4 regions of the Hahella sp. KA22 genome follow, and region 1 is predicted to be linked to each of the others. Evidence: riboswitches for the same ligand, from Rfam matches in the RefSeq annotation. Region 1 holds a riboswitch; each other region holds the start of a gene.
The links. A riboswitch is a leader RNA that binds a small molecule or an ion and turns the genes downstream of it on or off. The one in region 1 is predicted to bind cobalamin.

Region 1 (3,459 bases):
GAATTAATGGCGGCGCCGGCGAGAATGATCATCACGATGCCCGCTTCCGATCCCACGATCATTACCAGCGCCAGCAGTCCCAGCATGGCGCCGATAATGCCCGCCACTGGCGTAAACAGTCCGCTCGCTGAAAAGCCAAAGTAGATGGCGCACACCGAACTTAGGGCCGCCGTGGAGGAAACCCCCAGTACGCCGGCGTCCGCCAGCGGATTGCGTAGCAGTCCCTGCAACACGGCGCCGGATAGCGCCAATACCGTTCCACATAGCAGCGCCAATAGTGTCCGCGGCAGCCGGATTTCCCATAGAATCAATTGGGTTTCCAGATCCCACCCCGGCCAGCTCACCCCGGTGACCCGGCCGGTGCAAAGAGACAAACCGATCAAAAAGGCCAGCGTCACACTCAGAATCAGGAGCAAACGGTTATAAGTCATCCGCAGTCTCCGACCCGGACGCTTTACGCTCTTGCGTCAGTATATGATCCGCTACTTTTTGGGCCGCCAGCGTCATGGCGGGCGTTCCACAGGAGAGCCAGTCAGCGGGGATATACAAAGGTTCGAAACGGGAAGGACGGCGCTTCAATAAAGGATGCTCCACCCAATTCGTCGCCAACGCCTCGCTGTCATAGCTGTTGCTGACCATGAGCAATAAATCCGGCCGCCAGCGCACCAGCGTCTCCAGATCCACTTGCCCCCAACCTTGCACGCCCTGCTCGCTCGCCACATTAATCACGCCGATGGCGTCCAGAAAGGCGTCCTGGAAATTACCCTCGCCAGCTATCCAGCCATTGGCGTTCAGAATCAGCGCCCTGACTTGCTTGTCCGCTATACGTTCGTGAACCCTGGCGAAATAGGCCCTCAGCTCGCTTACAATCGCCGCAGCCTGCCCGGGTTTGCGAACGGCTTCCCCCATAAGGCTCCAGCTTGACGCCAAATCATCGAGGGATTGCGGTAAGGGAATCTCCACCCAACGCATATTGAACTTCCGCACCAGCGGCTTAAGCGAAGACGCGCCATACTGACCCGCCATCACGATATCCGGCCGGAGTTCCAGCACTTGCTCGATAAAACCAAAATTGGCGGGAATCTCACGCAACGTCGACGCAATTTCCAGCTCAGAGGGCTGATGACTGAGCCAGGTGACCGACACCAGATTTTCCGGGGCGAGATACCCCATCATTTGATCAACGCACTGGTTGACCGACATGACCGTCGGCTCAGCCGCGCGAACATCGCCCGCGTTGACGGAAAGTGTGAAAGTAAACGCTGATAGCAATCCCAGGGCCCGAAAAGCCTTAACCAACATGCAGATGCCGCCTTGAATCGATGCGAGGTGCGAATCCGGCGTAAATTCCCCGTTTACGGTCGGATAAAACAGGCTCCGAATGGGAGTCAAACAATGGCAGGTCTCCTGGCTTGCGTTTCGTAGTCCTGTCCCGCCTTCCCAACATGGAGACGATCTCCACCCAGTGGCCTTTGATAACGTCGCGATAAGGAGGGGCGGCGTTATCCGGGACGAACTCTTCGCTCACAGTTGCGGGGACAGCTCCGGCTGATCGAACGCGCATAAAGTCGCGCTCACCGGATTCCCATTTAATCCTGCTCTCATCGAAAATGATCGAACTTTGAGCAACTGGAACCATTGCGGCCCACATTATCGTGAATTGGTCATTTTAAGTCCAGAAAGCCGCTGAGGGGCGCTGGACCTGTCTGCAAGATTGTGTCAGTTTTACGCTCCCGTAATTACCGACAAGAATAAGACTGTATGACCGACGCGCCCTTGTCCCGCCATGGACTCATTCTGAAACGTCTGCTGTTCCTCGTGTTCATGTATGCTGGACTGGCCTATGGCTTGAGCCTGTTGGAATATACCGTCTTCAATCTGACCGGCTGGTCGCCGGTGAGCATCGAACGCAGTGTCGAACTGCACAGCCGGGAAGAGGTGAAAAAGGAGTTCGATCTTTGCGGCGGCCCGCTATTCGCCGCCAGCGCCGTGGTCAGCGCTCAGGAAGGCGATCGCCTGCTCGCCCGCTGCGGACGCTTCTGGCCTTTCTATCGTTACACCATTGAAGCCACCGCCCACCCATTGCTGCCGGGCTCTTTTATCCTGTATCCGGACGAAGCGCCGGCGGCTGTTACGGCGCGAGAGAATTTCATCATCAATATGCAGGTGATCAACGGCGGCTTCGCCCTGGTAGCGCTGTTTGTGATTGGTTTGAGCTGTTTCGCAGGTTATCGCTTTCTTTTCAAGAAGGACGAAGAAGCCGGCTACAAGACCGCTTTTCACGGCTTTATCAGCAGCTTTCTGATGCTCGCCTGTTATAGCGGCGTCATGTTCTTCATTGATCCCACGTTCAGCTTCGGCTGGTAATCTCGCTTAGCCCGCGCGCAGCCAAACGCCCAACTGGCGGATCGCGTCTTCCGCCTCCGCCGTCCAGGGCGCCGCGCAATTGAGCCGCAGGCAATGTCTGTACTTGTCGCCGTCGCCGCTGAACAGAGTTCCCGGCGCAATGCTCACGCCAGCGGCCAGCGCTTTGCGATACAACGCAACCGTATCGCAGTCCTCCTCCAGCTCCACCCACAATACAAACCCACCCGCCGGCTGCGATACCCGTACGCCTGCGGGAAAATACCGCAGCACCGCCGTCGTCATGCGCTCCACATGCACCGCGAACTCATGGCGCATACGCCGCAGATGGCGGTCGAAATCCGCTTGCGCCAGATAATGCGCCACCGCCATCTGCGGCAAGCTTGGGCAGGCCAGGGTGCTGGCGAATTTCAGGTAACCGACCCGCGTCCGCCAGCGCCCTGGAGCCATCCATCCCACCCGCAAACCGGGGGCGATTGATTTGGAAAACGACGAGCAATACAGCACGCCGCCGGCACGGTCATAACTCTTCGCCGCGCGCGGACGCAGGCCGGAAAAGCCCAGCTCGCCGTAGATATCATTTTCGATCAAAGGAACGCCTCGGACTTCCAGCAAGCGCACCAACTGTTCCTTGCGCTCATCCGGCATCAGACATCCAAGAGGATTGCTAAAGTTGGGCATGGCCACGCAGGCTTTGACCGGCCACAGCTCCAACGCCAGTTGCAGCGCCTCCAGGCTGAGCCCGCTTTTCGGGTCGGCGGGAATTTCCAGCGCCTTTAGTCCAAGCGCATCAATGACTTGCAACAACCCAAAGTAAGTAGGCGACTCCACCGCCACCACATCTCCGGGCTGCGTCACCGCCCTCAACGCCAGAGTCAGTGCTTCATGGCATCCATTAGTGATGAGAATGTCGTCTGGCTCCAGATCGCACCAGGCGTCCTTCATGCGTTGCGCAATGGCCTCACGCAAACGCAACGCGCCAGGAGGAAAACTATACGCTTCAATGTCTTCACTGGGCCCGCGCAACGCGGCCCGGAACGCTTTTTCCATCGCCGCCGCCGGCAAAAACTGCGTCGCCGGCGCCGCCATGGCGAA
Region 2 (3,459 bases), 320 kb from region 1:
CCAGACGTCGCTCCACGATAGCCATGCGCTGTTCAACGTCGTAGGTTTCATCCAGAGTGACGGCGAGACCGAAACGGTCCTGTAACTGCGGTCGCAGTTCGCCTTCATCCGGGTTCATGGTGCCGATCAGAATAAACTGCGCCGGATGGCTGTGACTGAGGCCGTCCCGTTCGACAAAGTTCACGCCCGAGGCCGCCGTATCAAGCAGGGCGTCCACCAAGGGGTCGGGCAGCAGATTGACTTCATCGATATAAAGCACGCCGCCGTGAGCTTTGGCCAACAGGCCGGGATTAAACTGCACGCGTCGCTCGCCCATGGCCTGTTGCAGGTCAATGCTGCCGATCAGGCGTTCTTCAGACGCGCCCAGGGGCAGGGTGACGAACTTGTCCGCCGCCTCCGGCAATAAATCCGCCAGTCCCCGCGCCAGCGTCGACTTGGCGGAGCCGCGCGGACCGCTGATCAATACGCCCCCCAGATGAGGATTGATGGCGGCGAGCAATAACGCAGTTTTTAGCGGTTGCTGGCCGACAACCGCGGCGAATGGGTAGGCGGCGAGAGCTGGCGGGGCGGCGACGTCCATTGACTCAGCGCGCCTGCCGCGCGACGTCCTGGCTGCTCCAACGGCGCAGGAACCAGGCGCAGGCCAGTCCGACGATCACCCAGAACAGCGCGTTGGTCAGGGTGGCGGCGGTGATGAATTGATGATGCAGCATCTGTAGCGCCTGCAGAGCCTGTGGGTTGGCGGCGGCGAACTCCGGCGCATTGGCGTGCGGCGCGCCGACCAAATGCGGAATAATCAGCAGAGGCAGTCCGCCCAGCTTTTTCCATGCCGGTGCGAACGCCAGCAAGGCGAAACCGATCGCAGTAACCAGGGCGGTGGCGATCCACCACAACTGGCGATTTTCCAGTGCGGCGGCCTGCATGCCGGGAATCTCCGGCGGCAGTCCCAGGGCGGGAGCGACAAAGAAAACGCCATAGCCCGCCAGTCCCCATAATAATCCCGCGCCCCAGCCTGCGCCGCCTTTGCCGCTGAGTCTGGCGGCGGTCATACAGGCCAGCATGAGCGCACTGAAGCCGATTCCGGCGAGCACGTTGGCAAGCAGGGTGTACAGGGTGCGCTCCAGACCGTCCTCTGGCGCCCAGGCGTCTTCGCCATGGTGATGGCCGCCAGATTCCGCCGCGCCGTGATCGTGCTCATGGGAGTGATGGGCGCCCGTCGCCGCGTGCTGGTGCTCCGCCACGGCAACGGGCTCTGGCGCTTCATCGCCTTCGTAGGTTTCCGCCTCCAGAATAATGCTGGTGACCTGGGAGTGTTGTACGGCGCTCAACAGCCCGCCAGCCAACAGGCCAACCAGCAGCGACGCCAGGATAATACGCTGAATCAACATGTCTCTTCCTCATGCAATGCGGTGTGACGTCGCTATGCGCGCAAGCGCCGCACAAGAGGTGCGGCGTCAAGTTAGACAGGCGAACGTCTGGCCCTGGCAGGGCCTCAGAATTCAGTAACTGTTAGTGACAGGGGAAAGCAAACGCGTGCCGGGTGTCGTGAGCGGCGTTGTGAGCCGCATCCATGGACAGAAAGCCCACTGCGAACAGAATCAGTCCGCCGAAGCACATGGCGCCGATAAGTTGTAGCGCTGCGTTATTGGAAGCCAGCAATGGAAGAGAGAGATTTTTAGTTTGCATGATCTGCGCACCTACCCGTACGAACTGCAGTGGATAAAGCAAGGCCGGTCTCCGGGCTTACGAAAGGTCGAAGCATTTTCGACACAACATTTGCGCCTTCCCATGTCAAAACTGACGACACAGTGGCGTTGGCAAATTACTTTCGATTACCGTTGCGGGGGCAGCACTGGATTAGCATATTGCGCACCAGATTTCCCGATTATCTCGTGGTCGAGCACCTTGGTCAGCGGGATATGCTATTGGCTGAACCCAGGGGAAGTCAACAAGTTAGCGGGTTGCATTGAGCGCGGACCATGGTGAGAATAGGCCGCCTCATCATGAGCCTGGCGCATACTGACCAATGGATACATTGCTGATTCTTGTCCTCGCCCTGACTTTCGACGCCCTGTTGGGAGAACCGCGCCGGCTGCATCCTTTGGTTGGTTTCGGGCGTTACGCCGGTTGGGTGGAGGGAGCGATTCGCATCGCCGACTTCTCTTCCTCAGCAACCCGCGCGCTTGGCGCGGCGGCGGTGACTGCCGCGATTCTGCCCTGGGCGGCGCTCGCCTGGCTGGCGAACGCGTGGAGTGAGTCTTCCACCTGGGGACACATTATCTTTTCCGCCTTCGTGCTTTATCTCGCCATCGGTTGGCGCAGTCTGCTGGAGCATGTGCGTCAGGTCGCCGCGCCATTACGCAGGCATGACGCGGAGGCGGCGCGGCGCAGTCTATCCATGATCGTCAGTCGCGACACCGCCGAACTGGGGGAGGAGGAGATCGCCTCCGCCGCCACGGAATCCGCTCTTGAAAACGGCAACGACGCCATCTTCGCCGCCATCTTCTGGTTTCTGCTCGCCGGCGTTCCCGGCGTGGTGTTGTATCGCCTCAGCAATACCCTGGATGCAATGTGGGGCTATAAGAGCCCGCGTTATTTAAGTTTTGGCTGGGCGGCGGCGCGACTTGACGATGTGCTCAACTGGATTCCCGCCCGTCTGACCGCCTTCAGTTACGCCTGCTGCGGGGCCATGGACAGCGCCCTGCGATGCTGGCGCGCTCAGGGCGCGCAATGGAAAAGTCCCAATGCAGGGCCGGTCATGGCGGCGGGCGCGGGCGCGCTGCGGGTGCGGCTCGGCGGCGCGGCGACCTATCACGGCAGTCTGCAGCATCGGCCTTCACTGGGCTGCGGCGACGCCGCCACGGCGCAATCCATTGAGCGCGCCTGTGGACTGATCAATCGCTCTCTGGCGTTGTGGACGGCGACAGTGGCTTTGGGAGTGGGCGTGCTATGGCTGTGGGGAGCGGGTTGAATGAACGGGAGCGACTTTGATAACGGGGCCGGACACGTGGACCTTCAGGATGATGAGCCGGCTCCCGTCCATGGCGGCGATCTGGATAAATACAGCCGCCTGTATGGCGTTGCCGCCGCTGACTGGCTGGATTTATCCACCGGCGTCAGCCCTTTTCCATACCCGCTGACCAGCATTCCGGCAGAGGTGTTTCGACGTCTGCCTTATGCCGACCCGGCGTTGCAACAGGCCGCCAGCGTTTATTACGGGACGGATTCCCTGCTGGCGATTCCCGGCACGCAATGGGCGATTCAACATCTGCCCGCCTGCTGCGCCCCAGGTGTGGCGGCGCTGCCGGACGTCGGCTATCGCGAACATGAGCATCACTGGCGTCGTCAAGGCTTCAAAATTATTCATTACCCTGCAGGAGATCTGGCGGGAGCGGCGGCGCGTCTGGCGCAGACAGAAAACTTGCGCGCCCTGGTGGCGATTAATCCGAATAACCCCGC
Region 3 (3,459 bases), 300 kb from region 1:
ACGGTCCTGTAACTGCGGTCGCAGTTCGCCTTCATCCGGGTTCATGGTGCCGATCAGAATAAACTGCGCCGGATGGCTGTGACTGAGGCCGTCCCGTTCGACAAAGTTCACGCCCGAGGCCGCCGTATCAAGCAGGGCGTCCACCAAGGGGTCGGGCAGCAGATTGACTTCATCGATATAAAGCACGCCGCCGTGAGCTTTGGCCAACAGGCCGGGATTAAACTGCACGCGTCGCTCGCCCATGGCCTGTTGCAGGTCAATGCTGCCGATCAGGCGTTCTTCAGACGCGCCCAGGGGCAGGGTGACGAACTTGTCCGCCGCCTCCGGCAATAAATCCGCCAGTCCCCGCGCCAGCGTCGACTTGGCGGAGCCGCGCGGACCGCTGATCAATACGCCCCCCAGATGAGGATTGATGGCGGCGAGCAATAACGCAGTTTTTAGCGGTTGCTGGCCGACAACCGCGGCGAATGGGTAGGCGGCGAGAGCTGGCGGGGCGGCGACGTCCATTGACTCAGCGCGCCTGCCGCGCGACGTCCTGGCTGCTCCAACGGCGCAGGAACCAGGCGCAGGCCAGTCCGACGATCACCCAGAACAGCGCGTTGGTCAGGGTGGCGGCGGTGATGAATTGATGATGCAGCATCTGTAGCGCCTGCAGAGCCTGTGGGTTGGCGGCGGCGAACTCCGGCGCATTGGCGTGCGGCGCGCCGACCAAATGCGGAATAATCAGCAGAGGCAGTCCGCCCAGCTTTTTCCATGCCGGTGCGAACGCCAGCAAGGCGAAACCGATCGCAGTAACCAGGGCGGTGGCGATCCACCACAACTGGCGATTTTCCAGTGCGGCGGCCTGCATGCCGGGAATCTCCGGCGGCAGTCCCAGGGCGGGAGCGACAAAGAAAACGCCATAGCCCGCCAGTCCCCATAATAATCCCGCGCCCCAGCCTGCGCCGCCTTTGCCGCTGAGTCTGGCGGCGGTCATACAGGCCAGCATGAGCGCACTGAAGCCGATTCCGGCGAGCACGTTGGCAAGCAGGGTGTACAGGGTGCGCTCCAGACCGTCCTCTGGCGCCCAGGCGTCTTCGCCATGGTGATGGCCGCCAGATTCCGCCGCGCCGTGATCGTGCTCATGGGAGTGATGGGCGCCCGTCGCCGCGTGCTGGTGCTCCGCCACGGCAACGGGCTCTGGCGCTTCATCGCCTTCGTAGGTTTCCGCCTCCAGAATAATGCTGGTGACCTGGGAGTGTTGTACGGCGCTCAACAGCCCGCCAGCCAACAGGCCAACCAGCAGCGACGCCAGGATAATACGCTGAATCAACATGTCTCTTCCTCATGCAATGCGGTGTGACGTCGCTATGCGCGCAAGCGCCGCACAAGAGGTGCGGCGTCAAGTTAGACAGGCGAACGTCTGGCCCTGGCAGGGCCTCAGAATTCAGTAACTGTTAGTGACAGGGGAAAGCAAACGCGTGCCGGGTGTCGTGAGCGGCGTTGTGAGCCGCATCCATGGACAGAAAGCCCACTGCGAACAGAATCAGTCCGCCGAAGCACATGGCGCCGATAAGTTGTAGCGCTGCGTTATTGGAAGCCAGCAATGGAAGAGAGAGATTTTTAGTTTGCATGATCTGCGCACCTACCCGTACGAACTGCAGTGGATAAAGCAAGGCCGGTCTCCGGGCTTACGAAAGGTCGAAGCATTTTCGACACAACATTTGCGCCTTCCCATGTCAAAACTGACGACACAGTGGCGTTGGCAAATTACTTTCGATTACCGTTGCGGGGGCAGCACTGGATTAGCATATTGCGCACCAGATTTCCCGATTATCTCGTGGTCGAGCACCTTGGTCAGCGGGATATGCTATTGGCTGAACCCAGGGGAAGTCAACAAGTTAGCGGGTTGCATTGAGCGCGGACCATGGTGAGAATAGGCCGCCTCATCATGAGCCTGGCGCATACTGACCAATGGATACATTGCTGATTCTTGTCCTCGCCCTGACTTTCGACGCCCTGTTGGGAGAACCGCGCCGGCTGCATCCTTTGGTTGGTTTCGGGCGTTACGCCGGTTGGGTGGAGGGAGCGATTCGCATCGCCGACTTCTCTTCCTCAGCAACCCGCGCGCTTGGCGCGGCGGCGGTGACTGCCGCGATTCTGCCCTGGGCGGCGCTCGCCTGGCTGGCGAACGCGTGGAGTGAGTCTTCCACCTGGGGACACATTATCTTTTCCGCCTTCGTGCTTTATCTCGCCATCGGTTGGCGCAGTCTGCTGGAGCATGTGCGTCAGGTCGCCGCGCCATTACGCAGGCATGACGCGGAGGCGGCGCGGCGCAGTCTATCCATGATCGTCAGTCGCGACACCGCCGAACTGGGGGAGGAGGAGATCGCCTCCGCCGCCACGGAATCCGCTCTTGAAAACGGCAACGACGCCATCTTCGCCGCCATCTTCTGGTTTCTGCTCGCCGGCGTTCCCGGCGTGGTGTTGTATCGCCTCAGCAATACCCTGGATGCAATGTGGGGCTATAAGAGCCCGCGTTATTTAAGTTTTGGCTGGGCGGCGGCGCGACTTGACGATGTGCTCAACTGGATTCCCGCCCGTCTGACCGCCTTCAGTTACGCCTGCTGCGGGGCCATGGACAGCGCCCTGCGATGCTGGCGCGCTCAGGGCGCGCAATGGAAAAGTCCCAATGCAGGGCCGGTCATGGCGGCGGGCGCGGGCGCGCTGCGGGTGCGGCTCGGCGGCGCGGCGACCTATCACGGCAGTCTGCAGCATCGGCCTTCACTGGGCTGCGGCGACGCCGCCACGGCGCAATCCATTGAGCGCGCCTGTGGACTGATCAATCGCTCTCTGGCGTTGTGGACGGCGACAGTGGCTTTGGGAGTGGGCGTGCTATGGCTGTGGGGAGCGGGTTGAATGAACGGGAGCGACTTTGATAACGGGGCCGGACACGTGGACCTTCAGGATGATGAGCCGGCTCCCGTCCATGGCGGCGATCTGGATAAATACAGCCGCCTGTATGGCGTTGCCGCCGCTGACTGGCTGGATTTATCCACCGGCGTCAGCCCTTTTCCATACCCGCTGACCAGCATTCCGGCAGAGGTGTTTCGACGTCTGCCTTATGCCGACCCGGCGTTGCAACAGGCCGCCAGCGTTTATTACGGGACGGATTCCCTGCTGGCGATTCCCGGCACGCAATGGGCGATTCAACATCTGCCCGCCTGCTGCGCCCCAGGTGTGGCGGCGCTGCCGGACGTCGGCTATCGCGAACATGAGCATCACTGGCGTCGTCAAGGCTTCAAAATTATTCATTACCCTGCAGGAGATCTGGCGGGAGCGGCGGCGCGTCTGGCGCAGACAGAAAACTTGCGCGCCCTGGTGGCGATTAATCCGAATAACCCCGCCGCCCGTAGGACGCCATTGGCGGCGCTACGTGAGTTGGCGCAGCGACTGCAGTCCACGGGCGCATTGATGGTG
Region 4 (3,459 bases), 1.1 Mb from region 1:
ACCCAATCCGAACCAGGCGTCGTTCCTCCATTACCGCTGTCTCCGCCGCCACAACCCGCCATCGTCGCAAACGCCAGGGTTAAACCCGTCCATTTCAACGTTGTTGCTATACTCTGCTGCATGCCCGCGTCCTCTTAGTTATTAAACAGGAAACTAAAATAAATGCTGTAAAGACACAAAATAGTGTCGCCCAGGAGAAGGGTAACCGTTAAAAGCTTCAACGACTTCATCGGTCACATTGTTTGCGCTGACTTCAACGGTAGTCTCGCCATCGGACCAGCGCCCCACCACATCGACAATGTTTTGATCTTCCACTTCCGTTTCCTGAGCGCTGTCGTAATAAGCCCCGGATTCATGACGATACTCGACGGAGGTGGTGATGCGCCCGATACTCCAGGCGGCGGATAAAAAGTGGGAATAGGTGTAGGCGCCCGCCAGTTGTTTACCGTGCAGGTCACGGGCGTCTGACAGGTTTTCTGTGTCCTGGGCGGTGCTTCTGGCGATAAACGTCCAGGCGGGAACAGGTCGATACATGGCGTCCACTTCCACTCCGCTAACCCTTGCTTTGCCGACATTCTCAAAGCGGCCGACTCCCCTTGAGTCATAAGAGGGGACGATAGCATCTTTTAAATCCCGATAGAAATAGGCCGCAGATACACTAAAACTATCTACGCCCACTTCAAATCCGATGTCACCATTCAACGCTGTTTCCGGGTGCAACTCACTATTACCAATGAAGAATCCTCTATCGCCGAACTTCTCCGCTAACTGAGGGAACCTCACATCCCGGGATGCATTGGACTTGAGCGACAGCCAATCTGTCAGGCGGTAACGAACGCCAGCCTGCAATGAATGATATTGAGCGGAATCGGAAGCCACCTCCGTGCGCCCGCTCATGGATGCAGCGGGAGTCTCATCTTCAAGAAAGTATTGGCGCGCGCTCAGGCGCACCAACCAGATATCTTCAGCATCCGCCCACTCGTCTTGCACACCCAGCAAGTAGGTAAAACGCTCGAACTCCTGCTTTTGCCTGCGCCCGGTCAGGTCCTCTTCCTGATAAGTTTCCCGGCGCGCCTCCAAGGTAGCGGAGAGCAGATGCAGACCGATTGAATAGGAGCCATATAACTCGGCGCCGACCACATCCGTGTCAGCCCGAGTTTTCTGCACGCCCAGGCCAATGCGGCTTTGACTGTCGTCATAACGCTCTTCTTGTGTGGACAAGAAAATGCGCCCCGAATAATTTTCCTGTGTATTTCGGGCAAAGCTCAGTTTGCTCTGCAGACGAGTGAAGTCCGTATCCAGACTGGTTCGCGTGCTCTCCAGATTAGCGATGTCAGGCAGATGCTGATCTTTATTGAAATGTTGCGCCATCAGTTGCAAATCCGTGCTATCCGACAGGCTGCGTTCCGCCGTCAGCATGCCATTGAACTGACTGAAATCCGCATTGCGACGACGTTCCACACGATCATCGTAGGGATTAAATTCGGTCTGGTTGTTGTTCAGCATCTCGAAGTCGTTATCACTGCCGAGATAATCAAGGGACGCCAGGTAGTTGGTTTCGCCAACGCTATCGGCGAATGTAAGCGCCCCTTTACGACTGTTGAATGAGCCATACCCAAGACTTAATTGTCTGAGGGGTTTGCTGAAACGAAGAGATTTGATATTGATCGCGCCGCCGACGCCAGAGTAGCCCAGCTGAATCGGCGTTGCGCCTTTATAAATTTCAATCTGCTCAATGCCGCTCAGCAATATCTGGCTCAAGTCCACCGAGCCGCCAGTCGCATCGTTTAACAATACTCCATCTAGATAAACGTTCACCTGCTTACTGGTGGAGCCACGAAGATAAACAGCGGAGTATGATCCCAGCCCGCCGCTCTGACGCACTTGCACGCCGGTTTCATTCTTCAGCACGTCTGCGACGGTGGCGACTTTCGAGTCAAATTGCTCGCGCTTGATCACCTTAACAAAGCCAGTTTGATACTCCGCGTCAATTTCATCCGCAGATGGAGCTTTGGCTTCGACGACAACAGGCGCCAACTCTTCCGCGCGAACGCCGGTCAGTTGTGAGCCAACTAAAAGCAAAAGGGGTACAAGCCTCATAATGTTCCGAAAGAGTAGCGCCAGTGAATGCAATTGTTGCGCAGCGGATACAAGCAAAGAGGGAAAGGAGTCGAGTCAGACGAATCCCGGCAAAGCCCTCCGCTATGCCACGCGATAAGCAGGCGTCAGGCCGGTCTCCGGGCTCATGAGTGGTGTAACCGGCGACAACGTCTTCCCGCGAATCCGCAGTGACAGGGGGTTGTCGTTTGACTCATTTACCGTTGCGGGGGCAGCGTCGGACTTAAACCGACTTCCCGTTTCATCCCTTGAACGAATGTTCTCAGGACACCTGATGCAATGGGGGCGTAAGCTAAATGGCCGCCCCTGTAAAGTCAAGGCGCACAAAGCGCCTCACCCAAACCACAAGCGCCAGGGTCGCGGCAACCTGTTGAAAACTATCCAAATGTAGCCTCCCCCTATTCCCAATAAGTTAGGAGATGAGTCTGCTCGCTTAACTGTCGGAGCGGAACAGGCAATGTTTGGCGTAATCCGTCGCCTCATTCGCCGTCCAGTCACCCTTCGGCTTGGTCGCCATATCCTCACACCAGTCCTTGCTCCCCACCTCGGGAGAGCAACCGGCTAAAGCACCCAAGCTCAACCCCACCACCAATAGCCAAGAAGATACGCGTTTAATCGCCATAGGAAATCCTGAATGTCATTTCACAAGTTCATCTTTAATCGAGAAGTATACAAGGCAGAGGCAGTCAGTTTGGAGATTGAGGGCGAAAATTTTCAATTGAGAGCAACTATCCACAATTCTGACTGGTTAAATTGCTTCAAAAGCTTAGCTACCCTCAACTTTGCCACTGGCGCAATTTTCTACACTGTCAGCGTATAAAGTAACCGTGAGCCATATCCCCGAATAGGTTTCGCCACATACTTGGTAGCCCAGGTTTTCTATATAATACGTCGAAGATCTCTCAACCCACCACCCCGAGAAAAGCAAAAGGAATCCTCCGGCGATTAATATTCCACCTTGGATTCTTTTAAAGAAGTTCGATTTTATTAGTCGCTCAATTATTGCCACAACCGTAATCAGAGGTATTATTAGAGGCAGCAACAAATAACGCACACCACCGTGAAACTCAATTACATTAGCTCCACTTGCCGCCTCCTGCTGAGCAAAATAAATGACATCTAAAAATCTAGCTGCAAATGCCAACGCAGCAACATTTAAAACCAACATAGCTACGCATATTACAATTTTCCTCATAGCTATCATTAATACCTACTCGTAGCTTTCATAAGCGCTCTCTCAATAAAGTTACTTTCAAATATAGTGACTTGACGAGCCGCTTCACCAATAGTTTTATTATGCAAAGAATTCAAGCTCTCTATAAGAGCGGAAGTAACTCCATA

Region 2: another riboswitch for cobalamin. It lies ahead of EUZ85_RS30950 (CbtB domain-containing protein); the one in region 1 lies ahead of EUZ85_RS01460 (ABC transporter substrate-binding protein).
Region 3: another riboswitch for cobalamin. It lies ahead of EUZ85_RS00070 (CbtB domain-containing protein); the one in region 1 lies ahead of EUZ85_RS01460 (ABC transporter substrate-binding protein).
Region 4: another riboswitch for cobalamin. It lies ahead of EUZ85_RS06540 (TonB-dependent siderophore receptor); the one in region 1 lies ahead of EUZ85_RS01460 (ABC transporter substrate-binding protein).

The regions. Positions count from the first base shown of each region.
Region 1 is NZ_CP035490.1:311,934-315,392, forward strand. Features, by position in the region: gene EUZ85_RS01455 (iron ABC transporter permease) at 1-431, opposite strand, end outside; gene EUZ85_RS01460 (ABC transporter substrate-binding protein) at 421-1,302, opposite strand; cobalamin riboswitch at 1,380-1,655, opposite strand; gene EUZ85_RS01465 (hypothetical protein) at 1,762-2,367, shown strand; gene EUZ85_RS01470 (PLP-dependent aminotransferase family protein) at 2,374-3,459, opposite strand, start outside.
Region 2 is NZ_CP035490.1:6,950,443-6,953,901, reverse strand. Features, by position in the region: gene EUZ85_RS30960 (ATP-binding protein) at 1-580, opposite strand, end outside; gene EUZ85_RS30955 (CbtA family protein) at 585-1,388, opposite strand; gene EUZ85_RS30950 (CbtB domain-containing protein) at 1,510-1,686, opposite strand; cobalamin riboswitch at 1,711-1,923, opposite strand; gene cbiB (adenosylcobinamide-phosphate synthase CbiB) at 2,027-2,971, shown strand; gene cobD (threonine-phosphate decarboxylase CobD) at 2,972-3,459, shown strand, end outside.
Region 3 is NZ_CP035490.1:13,032-16,490, reverse strand. Features, by position in the region: gene EUZ85_RS00080 (ATP-binding protein) at 1-507, opposite strand, end outside; gene EUZ85_RS00075 (CbtA family protein) at 512-1,315, opposite strand; gene EUZ85_RS00070 (CbtB domain-containing protein) at 1,437-1,613, opposite strand; cobalamin riboswitch at 1,638-1,850, opposite strand; gene cbiB (adenosylcobinamide-phosphate synthase CbiB) at 1,954-2,898, shown strand; gene cobD (threonine-phosphate decarboxylase CobD) at 2,899-3,459, shown strand, end outside.
Region 4 is NZ_CP035490.1:1,456,784-1,460,242, reverse strand. Features, by position in the region: gene EUZ85_RS06545 (hypothetical protein) at 1-122, opposite strand, end outside; gene EUZ85_RS06540 (TonB-dependent siderophore receptor) at 154-2,100, opposite strand; cobalamin riboswitch at 2,211-2,408, opposite strand; gene EUZ85_RS06535 (DUF3012 domain-containing protein) at 2,552-2,740, opposite strand; gene EUZ85_RS06530 (hypothetical protein) at 2,885-3,286, opposite strand; gene EUZ85_RS06525 (hypothetical protein) at 3,322-3,459, opposite strand, start outside.